2 linked regions of the Caballeronia sp. TF1N1 genome follow. The protein of the gene in region 1 binds, or shares a complex with, the protein of each later gene. Links are inferred from orthologs where the notes say so. Each region holds a gene or a part of one and is shown on either strand. Other genes may lie near its edges. The genes, in order: LDZ28_RS03165 and smc.

Region 1 (10,569 bases):
CCTTGCTTAGGATTTAGCCCGCCGCGCGCGGGCTTTTTCTCGTCCAGTGTGCCGTGACGCCTCGCACACGTCGCAGCACGACAACAGTTTCTGATACGACAAATACAATTTTGTACCGTCCGTTTAATAGACAATTTACAATTGTTAACGATTCGCATTTACGCGCTCAGACGGCTCAATTCACCTTTTTCGAATATCCACGCCTTATGTCACGATCGGTCACCCAGCAAGAAGTCAGTCGCCGCACTGCGGTATCGAAGGCGGTAGAACGTCTTTTCGTGGGACTGGTCGCCGCCGCCGCAATGCAGGCGAGCGCTTACGCGCAAGGCGCGCCCTCGGCGGACGGCACCTCGGCCGATAGCGCCAGTGCTGCTCAATCGACGACCTTGCCAGCCGTGATGGTCAAGGGATCGGCGGCGCCCGGCGATCTGCCCGCGCCCTATGCAGGCGGACAAGTGGCGCGCGGCGGCAGCATCGGTGTGCTTGGAACGGCGAACGTGATGGACCAGCCTTTCAGCACGACGAATTACACCGAGCAGATGATCCAGGACACACAGGCGCGGACCATCGGCGACCTCGTCGTCAACAACGCGTCGGTGCGCACGGAGCAAAGCGGCGGCGGTTTCGGCGACGTGTTCCAGATTCGCGGCTTCGACGTCCAGCCGACCGATGTCGCGCTCAACGGCCTCTACGGCATGGTCTCGGCGGCGCGCGTGCCGGTCAACCTGCTCGAACGCGTCGAAGTGCTGCAAGGCCCGGGATCGCTCATGTACGGCATGGGACCGGGCGGCAGCGTCGGCGGCGCGATCAACATCGTCACCAAGCGCGCCGACGATACCCCGCTCACGCGTCTCACCGCGTTGTATCAATCGAAGAGCCAGTTCGGATTTGCCGCCGATATCGGCCGCCGCTTCGGCGATGAAGGCCAGTGGGGCGTGCGCTTCAACGGCCAGATCAAGGACGGGCAGACCGGCATTGCGCACGGCAACCAATTGCAGGGCGACAGCGCGATTGGCCTCGACTATCGCGGCAAACAGTTGCGCTGGTCGTTCGACGCCTACAACGTCTCCGAGAACACCGACGAGTACCGCTCGCAGATCGGTTTCGGCACCGCGACCGCCGTGCCCGCCGTGCCTTCGGCATACAACAATCTCTATCCCGGCTCGAAGCTCAAGCTGCGCGATTCGGCCGTCATGACGCGCGCCGAGTACGACATCAACCAGTACGTGACCGTGTACGGCGCGGCGGGAGAGCATTACGGCACGTCGCAGCAGAACTTCCCGTATGCGGCGGGCATGACGGCGGCGGGCGAGTTCAGCGCCTATAACGGCTATTACGACCAGTACACGCGCACCAAGACCGTCGATGCGGGCCTGCGCTTTCACTTCGATACCTTCGGCGTCAAGCACACGCTGGTCACGGGCGTGACGAGCCTGAATCAGGAGATCGGCTACTTCTACGCGCTGGGATCGACCGCGGTGGCGTCCAATCTCTATTCGCCGTCGCCCCTCGCACCCGTCGATACCCCGCGCGGCGACATGCAGCGCAGCAGCCAGACGCGCCTGAACAGTCAGCAGGTCATCGATACGATGTCGTTCTTCAACGACCGCGTGCTGCTGACGGGCGGTTTCCGTCGTCAGACGATCGGCCAGGACAATTACGATCCGACCACGGGCGCGCAGCAAAGCTCGCTCGACCAGCAGGCGATCTCGCCGCTCGCGGGCATCGTAATCAAGCCGCTTTCGAATGTTTCCGTGTACGGCAACTTCACGTCGGGTCTTTCGAATGGCGGCACGGCGCCGGCGGGCACCGCGAACGCGGGCCAGGCGTTTGCGCCGTACAAGTCGAACCAATACGAAGCGGGCGTGAAGGCGGATTGGGGCCGCGTGCTGACATCGGTTTCGGTGTTTCAGATCTCGCAGCCCAACGCCGTCACCGATCCCATCACGAATTTCTACGGCTACAACGGCAAGACGCGCGTGCGCGGTCTCGAACTGGCTGCTTACGGCGAAGTGTTCCGCAGTCTGCGCCTGATGGCGAGCGCGACGTTCTACGATCCGAAGGTTTCAGGCACGGCGGGCGGCACGCAGGACGGCAACGATCCGGGCGGCGTGCCCAAGTTCGCCTTCAACCTCGGCGCGGATTACGACTTGCCGTGGGTGCCGGGCCTGAGCGTCAACGGGCGGATCATCCATACGGGCGCGCAGTACTACGATTCGAGCGATACCTTGCGCTTGCCGTCGTGGACGCGTTACGACGTCGGCGTGCGTTACGGAATGCGCATCGCGAAGAAGGACGTCGTGTTTCGCGCCAACGTCGAGAATCTCTTCGGCAGCCGGTACTGGATGCAGCAGGGCACCTACGTGACCAACGCCGCGCCGCGGACCTTGCTGATTTCCGCGCAAGTCGATTTCTGATCGCGACTTGAAAAGCCGGGACAGTCGCGCCGCTGTCCGGCTTTTCCGTCAATAAAGAATCATCTGCGTACACCGGAACATGGCGATCAGCTTTCCTTCGCCATTGGTGACGCTTGCATCCCACACCTGCGTGCTTCGTCCGGCATGCACGGCCGTCGCCCGCGCGATGATCTTCCCTTCACGCGCCGTCGACACGTGATTGCTCTTCAATTCGAGCGTCGTGAAATTCTGCGCGTTCTCCGGTAAATGAGCGATGCACGCGTATCCGCAACAGGTATCCGCCAGGCCGACGACCGTTGCCGCATGCAGAAAGCCATTGGGCGCGAGTAACTCAGGCCGGATGACGAGTTCGCCCGTCAACGCGCCTTCTTCGAGTGAAATCAGTTGCACGCCGAGCAACTCGGGCAGACGGCCCTTCTGACGGTTGCGAAGAAAGTCGAGCGTCACATCGGAACGAAGGGGCATGGCGGTCGTTTAGAAGAGAGGGGAAGAAAAGGAAAGGGTAGTCCGTTCGGCCAGCGCTTCGCGTGAGCGCCGTTTTGCCGATAATATCAACGGCTCGAAATCATGTATCGGTTCCTAAAACGAAACCGCGCGCAGGCGTATCCCGGCGAAGGGCGTCGAAATCAAGCGCGTCGAACAATCTTCTGGACAATTCATGACCGTGATCGTGGTGGCAAATCCGAAGGGCGGCGTCGGGAAAAGCACGCTCGCAACCAATCTGGCCGGGTGTTTCGCGGCAAACGGCGAGTGGGTCGCGCTCGCCGATCTGGACAAGCAGCGCTCCTCGCACGCGTGGCTTTCGCTGCGTCCGGACACGCTGCCAAGAATCGAAGAATGGAATCTCGACGTCGACGCGCCCGCCAAGCCGCCCAAGGGCCTGGAAAAAGCCGTCGTCGATACGCCCGCCGGAGTCCACGGCAACCGGCTCGCGCTCGCGCTGGATATTGCCGACAAGGTGATCGTGCCGCTGCAACCGTCGATGTTCGACATCCTCGCCACGCAAGACTTTCTGTCGAAACTCGCGAAGGAAAAGGCGGTGCGAAAGGGCGCGATCCAGGTCGGCGTCGTCGGCATGCGGGTGGACGCGCGTACGCGCTCGGCGGAACAGCTGCATCGTTTCGTGGAAAGTCTCGACTTGCCCGTGCTCGGCTTTTTACGCGACACGCAAAACTACGTGCAACTCGCCGCGCACGGACTCACGATCTGGGACGTCGCCAAAAGCCGCGTGGAGAAGGACCTGGAGCAGTGGCAACCCATCATCGAATGGGTCAGCAAAAAATAAGGTCGGCGGTCCTTTCGGAGCGCCGGCCAAGTCGCGGATGAACTCGGACGATCAGGTCCAGTTCTGCGTCGGCACGTGATCGCGGTTGCCCTTGATGCGGTTCGCTTCATCGACGAAGACGAGGTCCGGCTTCCAGCCCGCCGCGATCTCTTTTTCGTCGACAGCCGCGAAAGCCGCAATGATCACGAGGTCGCCCAACTGCGCGCGCCGCGCCGCCGAGCCGTTCAGCGAGATCATGCCGCTGCCGCGCTCGCCCTTGATGGCATAAGTGGTCAGGCGCTCGCCGTTGTTCACGTTCCAGATGTCGATCTGCTCGTTCTCCAGCAGATTCGCCGCTTCGAGCAGATCCTCGTCGATTGCGCACGAGCCTTCGTAGTGAAGCTCGCAATGCGTGACCGTCGCGCGGTGGATCTTCGATTTGAGCATGGTGCGCTGCATGATGCGTGTGGTTCCTTTACTTCAGATTTCCAGATTGTCGATGAGACGGGTGTTGCCGAGCTTCGCCGCCGCCAGCACGACGAGCGGCGCGCTCGCATCCGCTTCGCCCGGCGCGAGCAGGTCGACGCGCTTGCGCACGCTGATGTAGTCGGGTTTCCAGCCGCGTTCGGCGAGCGCGTTCATGGCCGTGCGTTCGAGCGCGGCCAGATCTTTCTCGCCCGAGAGCACGGCTTCGCGCACGCGATTCAACTGCAGCGCGAGTTGCGGCGCTTCGGCGTGCTCGGCGGCCGACAGAAAGCGATTGCGCGATGACAGCGCGAGACCGTTTTCCTCGCGCACCGTTTCGGCGGCGATGATCTCCGTGGGCAGCGCGAACTGGTGGCACATCTGCCGCACGATCATCAGTTGCTGATAATCCTTCTTGCCGAACACCGCGACGCGCGGCTGCACGCACGACATCAGCTTCATCACGACCGTGCACACGCCGGTGAAGAAGCCGGGGCGGAATTCGCCTTCGAGAATGTCGCCGAGGTTATGCGGCGGATGCACGCGATACTGCTGCGGCTCCGGATACATATCCACTTCGGTCGGCGCGAACAGCACGTAGACGTTCTCCGACTGCAGCTTTTCGATGTCGTCCAGCAGCGTGCGCGGATATTTGTCGAAGTCTTCGTTCGGCCCGAATTGCAGCCGGTTCACGAAGATGCTCGCGACCACCGGATCGCCATGCTGGCGCGCAAGCCGCATGAGCGAAAGATGGCCTTCGTGGAGGTTGCCCATCGTCGGGACGAAGGCGGTGCGGTTCTGACCGCGCAACTGATCGCGCAGTTCGTGAATTGAGCTGATGACTTTCATCGAGCGGGTGTCTCCTGGCGGGCGGCAGCAACAGGCCGCACCGAGGCAAGGGTAGAGAAAATGCTTTTAAGCGGGAGAGTACGCGAGTCTCACGTAAATGGGCGCAAAAGGCTCGGCCTGAGTGATTTCGATCAGCGATTCGCGCGACAACTCCAGCATGGCGATGAAGTTCACCACGACCACCGGTACGCCGCGCGTGGGATCGAATAGCTCGGAGAACTCCATGAAGCGCGCATGCTGCAGGCGCCGCAGGATTACGCTCATATGCTCGCGCACCGAGAGTTCTTCCCGCGAAATCCGGTGATGCTGAACGAGCTTCGCGCGCTTGATGACATCGGCCCAGGCGGAGCGCAGGTCGTTCATGTCGACGTCGGGGAAGCGTTGCGTCGACGCCTGCTCGATATAGACGTCCGCGCGCAGGAAGTCGCGGCCGAGTTGCGGCAACTGGTCGATACGTTGCGCGGCGAGCTTCATCTGCTCGTATTCCAGCAAGCGGCGCACGAGTTCGGCGCGCGGGTCTTCGGCGTCCTCGCCGGTGTCGGCCTTCTTGACCGGCAGCAGCATGCGCGACTTGATCTCGATGAGCATGGCCGCCATCAGCAGATATTCCGACGCGAGTTCGAGATTCGACTCGCGAATCTGATCGACATAGCCGAGATATTGCGCGGTGACATCCGCCATCGGAATGTCGAGCACGTTGAAATTTTGCTTGCGGATGAGGTAGAGCAGCAGGTCGAGCGGGCCTTCGAACGCTTCGAGAAAGATTTCGAGCGCGTCCGGCGGAATGTATAGATCCGTTGGCAGCTTCCAGAGCGGCTCGCCGTAGAGATGCGCGAAAGCGACGCCGTCGATGGTGTCGGGCGTCGAGTCGGTCGCAGGCTTGGCGAGCGCGGCGGCCCGTTCATCTCGCGAGTCGTCCGGGGCCTGACGGCGGGGCGACTGCGGCTCGCGGCCGGCTGTACTCACGTTCAGAAGTTCTGGTAGTAGACGTATGGCGTCTGGTTCACGCGCGCCTTTTGCTGGCGTTCGCGTTCGTCGAGGTCGACCGGCTGCTTGTCCCACAGGAGCGCGCGGCCGCGACGCTGTTCGTCTTCGAGCGTCGGCTTCTGGCTTTTCAACTGATTGATGAACTGGGTGATGTCCGACTGGTACATGATCGGTTTTCCGTTGGCTCGATGCGGTGAATAGGGACGACGCGCCCGGCAGCCTTTGCTGGCGCCGATGCCGCGCGGCACTGGGTTCGATCTCCAGGATTTTACAGCAAGCGTGAAGCGGTAACGCATGGGACTTGGGGCTGCCACGTAAGCGATTATTGGAACCCGCGGAACCCCGCGAGCGTCTGACCGTCCAAAACCGCACGACAGCGCGCCCGGCAGCGGTCCGCGGACGGCACGCGGCAAACCACACCGCCGCAAGCCGCCGTTGCACATCCGTGCTCGGTTCCCATGCGAAGCTGTGGTGAAATAGCGCCTGCGCGCCGTGACCGGCTCATCGCATTGCAGCCGCGCGTTCGAGGTTCATCTTTCAGTCTCATTCATCCAGATGCCGGAGGTCACGTTTGGCGGGGCGTTCGTTTGATCCGCTGCGCGCGTTGCGCGCCTGTCCGCCGAAACGGCCGCACATGGCGACGTCCACGTCGCCCGGAATGAAGCGCTTGCCGGCTGCCCTGCGCAGCTTCGTGGCATGTGCGCTCCTGGCGGCCGCTTGGCCTGCGTTCGCCAAGTACGACATCGACATCGATGCGCCGCGCAGCGTCAAGAAGCTGCTGAAGGACCATCTCGATCTGTCGCGCTTCGCCAAGCGCGACGACGTCAGCGACGACCAGTTCCAGTTCCTCGTCACCGCCGCGCCGAAGGACGTGCGCGACCTCGTCGCGACCGAAGGCTATTTCACGCCGGTCGTGCGCACCGACGTGACGACCGATGGCGACAAGCGCAAGGTGACCGTCAGCGTCGATCCAGGTCCGCAAACGAAGATCGCCTCCGTGCAACTGCATTTCACGGGCGCGGTGACGACCGAAGACCGCAATCAGGAGAACGCCGCGCGTTTCGCGTTTTCAGTGAACGAAGGCGATCCGTTCTCGCAAGGCGCGTGGGACGACGCCAAGAACGCCGCGTTGCGCGCGCTCCAGTCGCGGCGCTATCTCGGCGCGAAAATCGTGCGCTCGCAGGCGCGCATCAATCCGCGCGCGCACCTCGCCGATCTCTCCGTGACCTTCGACAGCGGTCCGACCTTCACATTCGGCAAGCTCGATATCAGCGGCACGAAGCGCTATCCGGAAAAGATCATCGACAACGTGAACCCGATTCATCCGGGCGAAATCTACGACGTCTCGCGCGTGAACGAACTGCAACGCCAGGTGCAGAACACGCCGTATTACGCGAGCGTAGCCATCGACGCGGACAACGACGTCAACAAGCCGCTCGAAACGCCGGTGCATCTGAAGGTGAGCGAGTATCCGTACAACAGCATTCGCTACGGTGTGGGTTATGCGACCGATACCGGCTTTCACGTGCAGGGCGCCTACAGCTATCTGAATACGTTCAACGCGGCCTATCCGTTCACCATTTCCGGCCGGCTCGATCAGACGCAGCAGTACGGCCGCGTGCAACTCGCGATGCCGCCCGATTCGCGCGGCTGGGTCAACGCGGTGTTCGGCTCCTACACCATAACCGACGTATCGAGCACGAAGATTTATAGCGGACGCGTGGGTGTGCAGCGCTCGCGTTCGACGCAGAACATCGACACGACGTATTCGCTCGCTTTCTACGACGACCGCATCACGCAGAACGAGCCGAATCCGTCGACGGCGCGCGCGCTCGTGCCCGCGTGGACGTGGGTGCGCCGCGATGTCGACGATCCGCTGTTCCCGCGTCGCGGCAACATCATTCGCGCGGAAGCAAGCTTCGCGGTGAAAGGCTTGATGACCGATCAGACCTTTGCGCGTCTCTACACCAACGCGCTGCAGTATCTGCCGATCACGAAGAACGATCTCTTCGTGTTTCGCGCGGAATTCGGCGGCGTGTTCACGAGCGGGCCGTCGAGCGGCGTGCCGGCGTCCCTGCTGTTTCGCGCGGGCGGCGCGAATTCGGTGCGCGGTTATAGCTATCTGAGTATCGGCAACAATGTGGCGGGATCGATCTTGCCGACCAAGTACATGGTGACGGGCAGCAGCGAGTATCAGCACTGGTTCACGCACGATTGGGGCGGCGCGGTGTTCTTCGACATCGGTACCGCGACGGATACCTGGAGCGAGCGCGTCTTCCAGCCGGGCGTGGGCGTCGGCGCGCGCTGGCGCAGTCCGGTCGGGCCGGTCAACGTGGACGTGGCCTACGGGCTCAAGAACAAGAGCATCAAGCCGTATCTGACGCTCGGCATTGCGTTCTGAACGGGCGCACGAGCGATGGTGGATATCAAGGGCATGACGGAATCGAGCGCACAAGGAAGCAAGGACGAGCCGCGTTGGGATGAGGCGGGCGGCGTCGTTGCGTCCGATGCTGACGCGGGCGGCGGCAATAACGGCGGCAGCGGCGGTTCCGGCGACGATAAAAAGCCGCGCCGCGGCGGCTTCAGGCGTTTCATGCGCTGGTTGGGCGTGCTCGCACTGGTCATCGTTCTGATCGTCGTGCTTGCCATCGGCACCGTGTTGTTCGTGCTCAACACCGAGCGCGGCACGCGTTACGCGTGGCAGGCGGCGACATCGCTGCTCAAGGGTCAGCTGACCGGCAAGCTCGATGGCGGCGCTATCGCCACCGGCGTGAGTCTGCGCGATGTCCACTGGAAGAGTCCCGACGGCAAGGGCACGGACATAGCGGTCGACAGCGTTTCGGGACGCTGGGCGCTCACGCGCGAGCCGCTGCGCTTTACCATCGATTATCTGCATGTCGGCACCATCGACGCGCGCATCGCGCCTTCGCAAGAAAAGTCGACGAAAACGGAATTGCCGAAGGATTTGCGCCTGCCGATCCAGCTTGCCATCCGCGACCTGAGCGTGGAAAAGCTGCGGTTGCATCAGGGTGCGACGACCACCGAATTCTCGCGCCTGCTCTTTAACGGCGGCAGCGACGGGCAGCATCATCAGGCGACGGTGCAGCGGCTCGACACGCCGTTCGGCGCGGTGACGGCATCCGCGAAACTCGACGGCGGCGCGCGTCCGTTCCCGCTTTCCGGCGATGCCGGCTACACCGGCAAGCTAAACGGCGAAGCGGTGCAGGTGGGCGCGCGGTTATCGGGCTCGCTGGAAGACCTCATTGCCGATATCGACGCCAGCGGCATGAAGCTCAACGGCCGTGCGCATGTCGAAGCGCTGCCGTTCGGCGACGTGCCGCTCAAGCTTGCCATCGTCAATGTCGATCACGTCAATCCGCAGGCGTTCAGCCCGGGCGCGCCGTTCGCCGACCTCGCCGTGAGCGCCGAAGTGAAGCCGGTCGAGAACGCGCCGGGCTTCGTGGTGAGCGGGCCGGTGTCGATCGTCAACGCGAAGCCAGGCGCCATCGACAAAAAGCTGCTGCCGCTCATCGACGCGCACGCCAACGTGCGGCTCGATGCCTCCGCGCAAAGCATCACCGATCTCAACGTGCGTCTCGTGAAAGACGCGACCGTGACGGGTGGCGGCTCGCTCAAGGGCGGCGACGGCAAGTTCGACCTCAAGGTGGCGAAGCTCGACCTCAACGCAATCGAAGCGAGCGTGCGTCCGACCGATTTCTCCGGGCCGATCAGCGTCGTGCTCGCGGGCGATACGCAAACCATCGCCGCCGACCTGAACGATCCGAAAGCGGCGATCCGCGCGCAAGCCAAGGTGAAGCTCGACCCGAAGCAGACCGCGCTCGACGAAGTCAAGCTGACCGTCGGCAAGGGTCGCGTCGAAGCGAACGGTGTGCTCAAGAAAGATACGAATTCGAGCTATGACCTGAAGGCGAAATTCATCGACTTCAATCCGCTTCTGCTCACGCAGCAGTTGCTTCAGCCGAAGCCCGCGCCCGTCAGGAAAGGCACGCAGAAGAAGCCCGCCGCGCCCGCGCGCGCGATCGAGGCGCGCGTGAACGGCACGCTGGCCGCATCCGGCAGACTCGCGCCCGAACTCACCACCAAGGCGACCTTCAAACTCGCCGACAGCATGTACGACAACTTGCCGCTCACCGGCGAAGGCACGGTGCAACTGGCGGGCATGCGGCTCTTGCCAAGCGCGGCCAAGTTGTCTGTCGCGGGCAACGATGTCGATCTGAACGGCAGTTTCGGCGCGCCCGGCGACCGGCTGCGTTTTCGCGTCGATGCGCCGCAACTCGAGCGCCTCGGCTTCGGTCTCGCGGGGACGGTGAAGGCGGACGGCGATCTGACCGGCTCGATTGCGCATCCGAACGTGGCGGCGAATTATCAGGCCGATGGCGTCGTGTTCGGCGCGAACCGCGTCGGTCATGCGGAAGGTCGCGCGGACATTCGCGATGGCTCGAACGGCGCGCTCGTCTTCACGCTGAAAGCGCGCGATGCGAGCACCTCGGGCATCGAAGTCGCCACGCTCGATGCGAACCTCAACGGCACACGCATGCATCACACGCTCGACGTGACCGCGACCGG
Region 2 (11,946 bases), 580 kb from region 1 along the record:
GGACTGGAAGTCGTCGGTCTGAAACGCATCCGCATGGGCCGCGTCACGCTGGGCGCGCTGCCGCCGGGTCACTGGCGCTATCTCGGCGCCGACGAGAGCTTCTGATCGCGCGTTTTCGCTCCGGACGATCTTCGTTCGGAGCGAACCACGAACGACCGTTCTCGCAATCCTCTCCGCTTCGCGGCTTCGTCGCAAAAAAGCGACGTCTCCACTTGCATCCCCTGATGGCGCGGCATCGATCGCCAGTTTTATTTTTTTGCTGATTACCGCCTAAAGAAAATAAGTCATTATTCCGTTAGGCAAGTGTGACGCAGAGACTTTTTTACCGTCCTGCAGCGCACCAAGGATTCAGCATTTAACTGATCGAAGGAGAATCGCCATGTCAGTCGAGATCATTGTCCGAGAAACGAAAAGCGGCCTCGAAATCGTCAGCGGCCGTCGACGGCTCGACGCCTTGCTCGCCCTGCGAGATGAAGTGGTCGTCATGAGCCCCGGCATCGGCGAAATCGTGGTTGCGCGCCTGCCGGACGGACGTCTGCAAGCGTCCGCGAACCCTGAACATGTCGCGCTGTTCCGCCAGCCTGCCGTTAGCGGAACGCCCAAATCCTTCGCCTGAACAAAAGCCGCTCGCAAGGAGCGGCTTTTTAATGTGTGCAAATGCGGAACGCGCCCTCGCGCGTCCGCACGTTCTCAGTCGTCGCCAACCGGATCGAGCCCAGGAAACAGCACGTCCGTGAAGCCGAACTTCGAGAAGTCGGTGATACGCATTGGATAAAGCTTACCGATCAGATGGTCGCACTCGTGCTGCACGACGCGCGCGTGGAAACCTTCCGCCAGCCGCTCGATGGCGTTGCCGTACTGATCGAAGCCCTGGTAGCGGATCATCGAAAAGCGCTGTACCGCGCCGCGCAGGCCGGGGACGGACAGGCAGCCTTCCCAGCCCTCCTCCATGTCGTGACCGTTCGGCGTGATGATCGGGTTGATGAGCACCGTCTCCGGCACCGACGGCGCGTCGGGATAGCGCGGATTCTGTCCGAAGCCGAAGATCACCACCTGCAGATCGACGCCGATCTGCGGAGCGGCGAGGCCCGCGCCATTGGCGTCGCGCATCGTATCGAACATGTCCTGCACCAGCGTGTGCAGTTCCGGCGTGTCGAAATGCTCGACCGGCTCGGCGATACGCAACAGCCGCGGATCGCCCATCTTCAGGATTTCTCGGATCATGGGGTGACTCCTTCCAAAAGCTTCTTCATGCCGTCTTCGTCGAGAACGGGAACCCCGAGTTCCTCCGCTTTCGCAAGCTTGCTGCCTGCTTCCGCGCCCGCCACCACGTAGTCGGTCTTTTTCGATACCGAACCGGCCACTTTCGCTCCGGCCGCCTCCAGCATCTCCTTCGCATCTTCGCGCGTGAGCGTGGGCAAGGTGCCCGTCAGCACCACGGTCTTGCCCGCCAGCACGCCCAGCGGCGCTTTCGGTGCGGGCGGGCCTTCCGGCCACGACACCTTGATGCGCAATTGTTCGATGACGTGCTGGTTGTGCTCTTCGCTGAAGAAATTATGGATGGCTTCGGCGACGACCGGCCCGACATCGTTCACTTCCAGCAATTCCTCGACCGAAGCGGCGATGATTGGGTCGAGCGAGCCGAAATGCTTCGCCAGATCTTTTGCCGTCGACTCGCCCACGTGGCGGATGCCGAGCGCGTAAATGAAACGCGCGAGCGTCGTGTGGCGCGCCTTGTCGAGCGAATCGAGCAGGTTCTGCGCGGATTTGTCGGCGAACCGGTCGAGCGCGGCGAGCGTCGAGAAACCGAGGCTGAAGAGATCGGCGGGTGTGCGCACGAGATTCTCTTCGACCAGTTGATCGATGATCTTCTCGCCGAGGCCGTCGATATCGAGCGCACGGCGCTGGGCGAAATGCCACAGCGCCTGCTTGCGCTGCGCCGGACAAAAAAGGCCGCCCGTGCACCGCGCAATGGCTTCGTCGGGCAGACGTTCGATCTTCGAGCCGCACACCGGGCACTCGGTCGGCATGACGAACTCGCGCGCGTCGTCCGGACGGCGGTCGAGAATCGCGCCCACCACTTCGGGAATGACGTCGCCCGCACGGCGCACGGTCACCGTGTCGCCGATACGGATGTCCTTGCGGCGCACTTCGTCTTCGTTATGCAGCGTCGCATTCGTGACGGTCGCGCCGCCGACGAAGACCGGCGCCAGGCGCGCAACCGGCGTGATGGCGCCCGTGCGGCCCACCTGCACGTCGATGGCCAGCAGCTGCGTGAGCGCTTCCTGCGCCGGAAACTTGTGCGCGAGCGCAAAGCGCGGCGCGCGCGAAACGAAGCCGAGCTTGTCCTGTTCGTCGCGCCGGTTGACCTTGTAGACCACGCCGTCGATGTCGTACGGCAGCTGCTCGCGCTTTTCGCCCGTCTTGCGGAAAAAGTCGAGCAGGCCCTCGGCGCCATCGACCACGCCGCGTTCCGCATTCACCGGCAAGCCCATTTCCTTGTACCAGTCGAGCAGACCGGCGTGCGTATCCGGCATCTCCGCGCCTTCGAGCACGCCGATGCCATACGCGAAAAAGGATAGCGGCCGTTGCGCGGTCATCTTCGGATCGAGTTGACGCAAACTGCCCGCCGCGGCGTTACGCGGATTGGCGAACTCGCGCTGCTCGGCATCGCGCTGACGTGCGTTGAGCCGTTCGAAGTCGCGCTTGAACATCAGTGCTTCGCCGCGCACGTCGAGCCGCTTCGGCACGTGCTTGCCCTTGAGCGTGAGCGGAATGGAGCGAATGGTGCGCACGTTGGCCGTCACATCTTCGCCGGTCGCGCCGTCGCCGCGCGTGGACGCCTGCACGAAGCGGCCATCCTCGTAACGCAGGGAAATGGCCAGGCCGTCGAATTTCAGTTCGCACGCATATTGCACCGGCGCGTGCGCGAGCGCGTCCGACACACGCTTGTCGAACGCGGCGATGTCTTCGTCGGCGAAACCGTTGTTGAGCGAAAGCATCGGCACGTCGTGCACCACGGGCTCGAAACCTTCCGCCGCCTTGCCGCCCACGCGTTGCGTCGGCGAATCGGGCGTGACGAGATCGGGACGGTCCGTCTCGATTCCCTGCAATTCCTTGAAGAGCGTGTCGTATTCGGCGTCGGGCAGATCCGGCTGGTCGAGCACGTAGTAGGCGTAATTCGCGCGTTCGAGTTCCGAGCGCAACCACGCCGCGCGCTCGGCCGGACGATCGGCACTGGGGACGGCTGCGCCCGACTTTCTGGCAGCGGCGGATTCGGCTTTCGTTTTAGCGGACATGCGACAAATACTTGGGAAAGTGAATTAAGTCTGCCAACGACCGTTCGATTGTCTCAGAAGATCGGTAAATCGTGGCATCGGCCAAACGGCCAGGATGTGACGAAACGTGCGATGCCGCGCGCGCAAAAGAAAGCGCCCCGGTCGGGGGCGCAATTTCGAAGCCCGCTGCACGCTAAAAGACGAGCGCGCCGTGAGACCTCGCGCTTATTGGCTGAAGAGCCGCCGCGTGGCCGGCGAGCCTGCTGGCATGCCCGCCTGCTCAAGCTTGGCGTACAGCGTCATTAACTGCTTTTCGATGTTGAGCAACGCGGATTCCGGCAACGGCCGGCGCTGATCGTCCACGACCCGCGCGCCGATACGCTCGGACAGCGACTTGGCGTAATCGCACATGAGCCTGAACGGCAGGATGTCTTCGTCCGCCACCGGCACGTCGAGCACCAGCGTGATCATCTGGCCGCCCTTGTACGTGAGGTCGTCACGCAGGAAGTTGGTATCGCCGAAAAGGAGCATGAAAACCGGGTTCTGCTTCGCATCCAGTTTCACGAAACGCGTGCCGTCGCGCGAGAGCAAAAGGCCGTCTTGCGAGGCCACCGCCTGCACGTAGTTGGCCGACCACGGCGCACCGTCGGACAGGATATTGATGGAGAGCTGCGCGTCGCACTGGGCGGCGAAGGCGTCCAGCTCGCGCGCCATGCCCACGGTTTCCATCATGTCCGGAAACTCGGGCGAACCGTCGATCGCATCGGCCAGACGCTGCACGCCGGTCACGAATTCGGAAAACTCGAGTTCGTTGAGCGGGCCACTGCGGTTTGCCAGTTGCGCGGCGGCACGCAACTCTTCATAACGCGCGCCGTTGCGCAGCAATTCCCAGGTCGAATCGCCCTCGGGCTTGCCTTCGATCGTCACGGGCTTGGTGCCCGCGCGACGCAGACGCTGCGCCAGCGGCAACACGCGGTCTCCCGCAACGGGTCCACCAAGGCGAATCGGCACGACGCAATCGATGCGGCGATCGACCAGCGCCGGCGGCGCCGACGAAATGGTGTTCGTGGCGGGCAAGGTCGGCTCGTTGCGTCCGTCTTCGTCGATGCTCGCGAGTTCCGCTTCATCGGCGGCGGTGGCTTCAGCCTGCAGATCGACGGCGGTATCAGCCGGAGCGATAGGCGCGGGCGCGACGGGCGCTGGCTCGGCCGCAAGGCTCACGCCGCCAAAACTCGGCTCGACGCGCGCTTCGCTCTCGCTCGAAACCGGCTCGCGACGCGGCTGGCGCACCGGTTCGATAAACGGTTGCTCGTCGTCCGTCTCTTGACGCGCGAGCGCGTCGGCTGCCTCGTCGGGCATCGGACGCGGCATCTTGCGGCGCACCTTGGCGCTCTGCCACGCGTTGTACACCACCACGCCGCCCACCACCACGGCTCCTGCTCCGATCAAACCGAGTGTCAACTCGTCCATGCACGCTCCATCGTTCTTTTGGGTTACGAAGCGCCGCGCGATCTGTCGCACGCATCGGACCGCGTTCCGGCATCACGCCTCGGGTCTTTTGCGCACCACTCCGCGCCTGCGCGCCTGGCCGGATCAGCGTCCGGCCTGCCACTCATTCAAATCCTGGTGCTGCGTCGCGCGCTTCAGCCGTTTTGGGCGAAGCCCGCCGCCGACTCCATGTCCACCGCGACGATGCGCGATACGCCCTGCTCCTGCATCGTCACGCCGATCAGTTGCTGCGCCATTTCCATCGCGATCTTGTTGTGCGAGATGAACAGGAACTGCGTCTTGACCGACATCGCGCGCACGAGATTCGCGAAGCGTTCCGTGTTGGCGTCGTCGAGCGGCGCGTCCACTTCGTCTAGCAGACAGAACGGCGCCGGGTTCAACTGGAACATCGCAAACACGAGCGCGGTCGCGGTGAGCGCTTTCTCGCCGCCTGACAGCAAGTGAATGGTCGAATTCTTCTTGCCGGGCGGCTGCGCCATCACCTGTACGCCAGCGTCCAGGATTTCGTCGCCCGTCATGATGAGCTTGGCCTGGCCACCGCCGAACAGCCGCGGGAACAGTTCGCCGAAGTGTCGGTTCACTTCGTCGAACGTGCCTTGCAATAGCGCGCGCGTTTCCTGGTCGATTCGCTGGATTGCATCTTCCAGCGTACCGATGGCGTCGTTCAGATCCGCCGATTGCGCGTCGAGGAACTGCTTGCGCTCGGTGGCCGCGACGAGCTCTTCGAGCGCCGCCATGTTGACCGGCCCAAGCGCTGTGATCGCGTTGTTCAGACGCGTGACTTCGCCTTGCAGATACGACGGCTTCATGTCCGGCGTGAGCTTCGCCTGCAGTTCGGCTTCGTCGACGCCCGCTGCCTGCAACTGTTCGACGAACTGTTCGCCACTGATGCGCGCGGCCTGCTCCTTCAACTGCAATTCGTTGATGCGGTCGCGCAGCGGCTGCAGCGAGCGTTCGGCGAGTAGCCGCTGTTCGTCGGAGGCACGCAGACGCGCCGTCAGATCGTCCAGTTCGACGCGCGCGGCGTGCAGCGCTTCCTCGCGTGCCGCGCGGACTTCGAGCGCGTCCTGCAAGCCCGTCTGCGCCGTCTGTTCGTTGATGGTTTCGAGTTCGGCGCGCGCATCTTCGAGCGATGCCGCCACGCGTTCGCTTTGGTCGTGCGCCGTGTCGATGTTGCGCTTGTATTCCTCGATCTTCGCGGCAAGACCGCGCGCGGCGAAACCCGCGTCGCTCGCGGCGCGTTCCAGTTCGCGCAGTTCCTGACGGGCGGCCGTGAGCGTTTCGTCGAGCGCTTCGAACGCCATCTGGTTGTCTTCGAAGCGCGCCTGCAATTGCGCGAGCTCCGTGTCGTGATGTTCGAACGCCGCCTCGGATTCGGCCCGCAGCGCGCGTTGTTCCTCGATCTGCCCGACGATTTCCTCGAGTTCCTCGCCAATCTGCGTGCTGCGCTGCGTGTAGCGCTCATGCGCCTGCGCGAGCTTCAGCACATCGAGTTGCAGCGCGTGGACGCGTTGCGTCGCGCGTTCAGCGGCGGCGCGGGCATCGGCAAGAGTTTGCGAGCCTTGGGTATGCGCGGCTTCTGCGCGTACCGCGTTGGCCTTTGCTTCGTCGGCGAGCAATGCCTGCGCGCGCACTTGCCGCGTGAGATTTTCGATATCCTGCGAACGCGCGAGCATGCCCGACTGCTCGGAATCGGCGGCGTACAGCTGCACGCCGACACGCGTCACCACATGCCCTGCCTTCACGATGAACGCGCCGCCTTCCGGCAATTGCGTGCGCGCCGCGAGCGCCTGGCCGATGTCGTCGGCGATGAAGGTCGTGGCGAGCCACTCGTTCAGCACCGCGCGCAAGCCCGGGTCGTCGATGCGCACGAGCGACAGCAATGGCCGCAAGCCTTGCGGCGTGTCGAGCGGCTTGCCGGCGACGGGCGGCGAATAGAACGCGAGCTTGGCGGGCGGCGCGTCGGCGGCGAAAGCCTTGACCCAGTCCAGATTCGATACTTCGAGCGCCGCCAGACGCTCACGCAGCACCGATTCGAGCGCCGCTTCCCAGCCCGCTTCGACATGCAGCTTCTTCCAGAGGCGCGGCAGCGCGCCGAGCTCGTGCTTGTCGAGCCACGGCTGGATCTTGCCTTCGGTCTGAACGCTTTCCTGAAGCTGCCGCAAGGCAGCAAGCCGCGCTTCGAGCTGATGATTCTGCGCGCTTTCGGCCTGTACGCGCTCCTGCGCCGCGCGGCGCTCGGCATCCAGACGCGGCACGGTTTCCTGCGCATCGGCGAGACGCGCCTGCGCTTCGCTCTGTACTTCCTCATGCTCGGCGAGCTGCATGCGCAGTTCTTCGAGTTGCGCTTCGTCGGGTGCGTCGAGTCCTTTCGATTCGGTCCTGAGCCGCTCCTCGCGCTGCTGCAACTGCTGAAGCTGCTGATCCGCGTTGCGCTGATGCGCCGCTTCGAGCTTCAACGCCTGCTCCGCGCGCGCGATGCCAGCGCGTTCTTCGTTCAGATGCGTCTGCGCGTCGCGCCAGCGGGCTTCGAGCGCCGGCAGTTCGTCATGCTTTGCGGCAGCGTTTTCCCGCGCGATGACTGCTTTCTCTTCGCCTTCCGCGAGCGCTTCCGATGCCGTGTCGATTGCGTCGCGCGCCTTTTGCGCCTGCATCTGCCATTGCTCGCGCTGCGCGTTGAGCGCGGCGATCTGAGCCTGCACGCGATTGCGCGATTCGACGATGAAGCGAATCTCCGCTTCCAGCCGGCTCACTTCGCCGTTGGCTTCGTAGAGCGCGCCTTGCGCGCCTTGCATGGCGTCGCTCGCGCTGTAGTGCGCGACACGCAGCGTCTCGAGTTGCGCTTCCACTTCGCGCAGACGCGCGGTCTGGGCTTCGAGTTCGATCTGCGCGTCGCGGATAGCGCGTTGCTGCCGCTCGGCCTCGTTGCCCGCTTCGTTCTTGCGCAAAAGCCACAACAGGCGCTGCTTTTCCTCGCCTTCGGCCTGCAGATCCTTGTACTTCGTCGCGACGACCGCCTGCGCTTCGAGCTTCTCGAGATTCGCGCCGAGCTCGCGGACGATGTCTTCCACGCGCGTCAGATTCTCGCGTGTATCGTGCAGACGATTCTCCGTCTCGCGGCGGCGCTCCTTGTACTTCGACACGCCCGCGGCTTCTTCCAGAAACACGCGCAGTTCTTCAGGCTTGGCCTCGATGATGCGCGCGATCATGCCCTGGCCGATGATCGCGTAAGCACGCGGACCTAAGCCCGTGCCGAGGAAGATGTCCTGGATGTCGCGGCGTCGCGCGGGCAGGTTGTTGATGTAGTAGCTGGAGGTGCCGTCGCGCGTGAGCACGCGCTTGACCGCGATCTCGCCGTATGCGCTCCATTGCCCGGCGGCGCGGCCGTCGCCGTTATCGAAGATCAGTTCGACGCTTGCCCGGCTGCCCGGCTTGCGCGCCGTGGAGCCGTTGAAGATGACGTCCTGCATCGATTCGCCGCGCAGTTCGGACGCGCGCGATTCGCCGAGCACCCAGCGCACGGCATCGATGATGTTTGACTTGCCGCAGCCATTCGGACCGACCACGCCGACTAACTGGCCGGGGACCTGGAAATGCGTGGGATCGACGAAGGACTTGAAGCCAGCGAGTTTGATCGAGGTCAGACGCACGGCGATTTCGCTGTTTGAGATGAATACGGAGGTAAATAGCAGACAGGCCGCACAGCGGCCCGTCGATCATGCTCGCCTTGAAGGCAGTCGAGGCCCGGGCATGAGCTTAAAGCCCTACCCGGCGAGCGGTCACCATCATACCATCGCCCGTCTCGATTTCTTTTTGCCTGCGCCTTCATCGCGCGATGTATTTTCAGCGGCTTCTTTTCGCTGCCGATGCACCCATGCCGACAGCACGCAAGCCGCCACGATGCACGCGCCGCCGGCCCATTCGCGCGGGCCCGGCACTTCATGCGCGAAGAGCCACGACGAGAGCGCGGTGACGACGAGTTCGAACAGCATGATGATCGACGCGCGATTGGCGGGGACGCGCGCCAGGCCGATCTGCACGATCATGTTGTTCACCGCGAGCACGACGCCGAGGCCCAGCACGATCGACGCGACCGTGCCCAATTGCGCGGCTGAAGGCGGCGCGGGCATCGGCTCGAACACGGTGACGAGCGAAGCGACGATAGCCGCGCCGCCGAAGATCACCGCCGTGCGCATCTCCGGCTTCATCGTAGGAAGCGTGCGCGTGATGCGCACCACCAGCACGTTGCTGATGGAAAAGCCCATGCCGCCCATGAGCCCCGCCCATTCCGCGAGATTGGCGGGCAACGGCAGGCCGAGTTCGGGCGACCACAGCATGGTGACCGCGCCCGCGAGCGACAGCAAGGACAGCGCGGCATCCACGCGAGTCAGGCGTTCCTTCAGGATGAAGTGCGCGAAGATCGCGGTCCAGGCGGGCGTGAGATAGAACAGCAGCAGCACGCGCATCACCTGACCGTGAATAGCGCCCCAGACGAAGCCGATGCTCGTCACGCCCGCCGCGAGTCCAAGCGCGAAGAGCAGCCAATGCCACGAAAGGCTCTTGATCGAGCGATGCCGGAACAGCAGCACGAAGAGACAGGCGACCGCGCTCGTGCTTGCGCTGGCGGCGGTGCCGGAAAGGCCCATGGCGGCGAGCATGCGCATGGGATACCACACGAGGCCCCAGACCGATGCGCCGATCATGATGGCGAGCGTCGGGCCGGCGTCGTGGAAGCGGCTGCTCATCGTGTTACTCCGGCCGGCTGCGCGATTGCGCGCATCTCATCGTGATCAACCGGCTGTACCAGTGCGCCTTTCATGAGGCTCATTATTCGTTTGTCCTTTGCTGCAACGCGTCCGGCATAAGGCCGCGCGCTATAATCTCTTGTTCTTGCGTGTGCATTTCGCGTGTTCGTCGTGTCGCGACGAAGCTCTTCTTCAAGCCCGCTGCACGCATGCGTCAGATGCCGTTCGCTCATACATACGTACAGACGCTTAACCGCATAACCGCAAACCGGTCACGCCGTGAATCCACTACTCCAGAAACTTCAGTCGTATCCGTTCGAAAAGCTGCGTCTGCTTTTTCAGGGCATCGAGCCGCGCGCGGGATTCACGCCGATCAGCTTCGGTATTGGCGAGCCGAAGCATCCCACGCCCGCGCTGATACGCGACGCCGTCATCGATTCGCTCGACGGCATGGCGAGCTATCCGGCAACGCTCGGCAGCGCGCCCTTGCGCGAAGCCATCGCCAAGTGGGTGATGACGCGCTACGGTCTGCCTTCGATCAATCCCGCCACCGAAGTGCTGCCCGTTTCCGGTTCGCGCGAAGCCTTGTTCGCGCTGGCGCAGACCGTTGTCGACAGCCGCGGCGCGAGTCACGCGGCGGCATCGGGCGAGCCGCCCATCGTACTCTGTCCGAACCCGTTCTATCAAATCTACGAAGGCGCGGCGCTGCTCGCGGGCGCCGAGCCTTACTTCGTCAATAGCGACCCGTCGCGCAACTTCGCGTGCGATTACTCGACGGTGCCCGAAGCAATCTGGGCGCGCACGCAACTGCTCTACGTGTGTTCGCCGGGCAATCCGACAGGCGCCGTGCTCACGCTCGACAACTGGCGCGAACTCTTCGCGCTGTCGGACAAGCACGGCTTCGTGATTGCCTCCGACGAGTGCTATTCGGAAATCTATTTCGACGAAGCCAACCCGCCGCTCGGCGGCCTCGAAGCCGCGCACAAGCTGAATCGCGGTTTCGAGCGTCTCGTCATGCTGTCGAGCTTGTCGAAGCGCTCGAACGTGCCCGGCATGCGCTCGGGCTTCGTCGCTGGCGACGCCGCTATCCTCAAAAGTTTCCTGCTGTATCGCACCTATCATGGCGCGGCGCTTTCGACGGTGTTTCAGAAAGCGAGCGTGGTCGCGTGGCAGGATGAAACGCACGTTCGCGACAATCGCGCGAAGTATCTGCGGAAGTTCGAAACCGTCACGCCCATGCTCGCCGAGGTGCTCGACGTGCGTCTGCCCGACGCCGCGTTCTATTTGTGGGCCAACGTCGCCAAGACCGGTCTCACGGATACCGAGTTCGCCGCGCGTCTGTACGCCGACTATAATGTGACGGTCCTGCCGGGGTCCTTTCTCGCCCGCACGGCGCACGGCACGAATCCGGGCGAAGGCTTCGTGCGCATCGCGCTCGTCGCCGGCGTCGAGGAATGTGTCGAAGGCGCCCGCCGCATCGTCGAATTCTGCCGCACGCTGTCGCCGGTCACGGCACCCGCTTCGCCGTGACGGGCGCGGCCAGTCCATCTCTCCATCATCCTCGATACCAACTATGTCGCAACAACTTCAGAGCATCATCGATCAAGCCTGGGAAAACCGCGCTGAACTGTCGCCCAAGGCCGCGCCCGCGGAAGTCCGCGAAGCCGTTGCCCATGCCATCGAACAACTGGACAAGGGCGCGTTGCGTGTCGCCGAAAAGCGCGACGGCGACTGGGTCGTGAATCAATGGCTGAAGAAGGCGGTGCTGCTGTCGTTCCGTCTCGAAGACAACGCGCCGATGCCCGCCGGCGGCTACTCGCAGTTCTACGACAAGGTGCCCTCGAAGTTCGCGAACTACACGCCCGAAGACTTCGCGGCAGGCGGTTTCCGCGTGGTGCCGCCGGCCATCGCGCGGCGCGGCTCGTTCATCGCGAAGAACGTAGTGCTGATGCCCTCGTACACCAACATTGGCGCTTACGTCGATGAAGGCACCATGGTCGATACCTGGGCCACCGTCGGTTCGTGCGCGCAGATCGGCAAGAACGTGCATCTGTCGGGCGGCGTAGGCATTGGCGGCGTGCTGGAGCCGTTACAGGCGAATCCGGTCATCATCGAGGACAACTGCTTCATCGGCGCGCGCTCGGAAGTGGTGGAAGGCGTGATCGTCGAGGAGAATTCGGTCATTTCCATGGGCGTGTATCTCGGCCAGAGCACCAAGATCTATGACCGCGAAACCGGTCAGGTGAGCTACGGCCGCATTCCGGCGGGCTCGGTGGTGGTCGCGGGCAACCTGCCTTCGAAGGACGGTTCGCATAGCCTGTATTGCGCGGTCATCGTCAAGAAGGTCGACGCCAAGACGCGCGCCAAGGTTGGCCTGAACGAACTGCTGCGAGGCGACTGATCGTGGCGAAGAC

The links.
Region 2: the proteins of LDZ28_RS03165 (region 1) and smc are in contact, whole or in part, in a crystal structure (PDB 3ZGX), measured with the Bacillus subtilis proteins. The link is inferred for Caballeronia sp. TF1N1 from one-to-one orthologs.

What each region holds. Positions count from the first base shown.
Region 1 is NZ_CP084626.1:677,254-687,822, forward strand. The notes cover bases 3,955-6,688. They hold LDZ28_RS03165 (ScpA family protein), read right to left. Parts: upstream 5,848-6,688; coding sequence 5,062-5,847; downstream 3,955-5,061. Other genes in these bases: panD (aspartate 1-decarboxylase), read right to left, coding at 3,955-4,140; panC (pantoate--beta-alanine ligase), read right to left, coding at 4,162-4,995; LDZ28_RS03170 (DUF3460 family protein), read right to left, coding at 5,964-6,152; LDZ28_RS03175 (autotransporter assembly complex family protein), read left to right, coding at 6,641-6,688. Also shown: LDZ28_RS03140 (TonB-dependent siderophore receptor), read left to right, coding at 207-2,417; LDZ28_RS03145 (PaaI family thioesterase), read right to left, coding at 2,466-2,882; LDZ28_RS03150 (ParA family protein), read left to right, coding at 3,076-3,702; more of panD, read right to left, coding at 3,754-3,954; more of LDZ28_RS03175, read left to right, coding at 6,689-8,383; LDZ28_RS03180 (translocation/assembly module TamB domain-containing protein), read left to right, coding at 8,399-10,569. UniProt on the Bacillus subtilis protein: Participates in chromosomal partition during cell division. May act via the formation of a condensin-like complex containing Smc and ScpB that pull DNA away from mid-cell into both cell halves.
Region 2 is NZ_CP084626.1:1,260,324-1,272,269, reverse strand. What follows is about bases 4,722-8,832. They hold smc (chromosome segregation protein SMC), read right to left. Parts: upstream 8,438-8,832; coding sequence 4,922-8,437; downstream 4,722-4,921. Other genes in these bases: LDZ28_RS05840 (DMT family transporter), read right to left, coding at 8,573-8,832; LDZ28_RS05850 (cell division protein ZipA C-terminal FtsZ-binding domain-containing protein), read right to left, coding at 4,722-4,748. Also shown: LDZ28_RS05870 (pseudouridine synthase), read left to right, coding at 1-105; LDZ28_RS05865 (hypothetical protein), read left to right, coding at 380-616; def (peptide deformylase), read right to left, coding at 691-1,224; NAD-dependent DNA ligase LigA, read right to left, coding at 1,221-3,299; more of LDZ28_RS05850, read right to left, coding at 3,504-4,721; more of LDZ28_RS05840, read right to left, coding at 8,833-9,532; dapC (succinyldiaminopimelate transaminase), read left to right, coding at 9,812-11,062; dapD (2,3,4,5-tetrahydropyridine-2,6-dicarboxylate N-succinyltransferase), read left to right, coding at 11,106-11,933; LDZ28_RS05825 (ArsC family reductase), read left to right, coding at 11,936-11,946. UniProt on the Bacillus subtilis protein: Required for chromosome condensation and partitioning.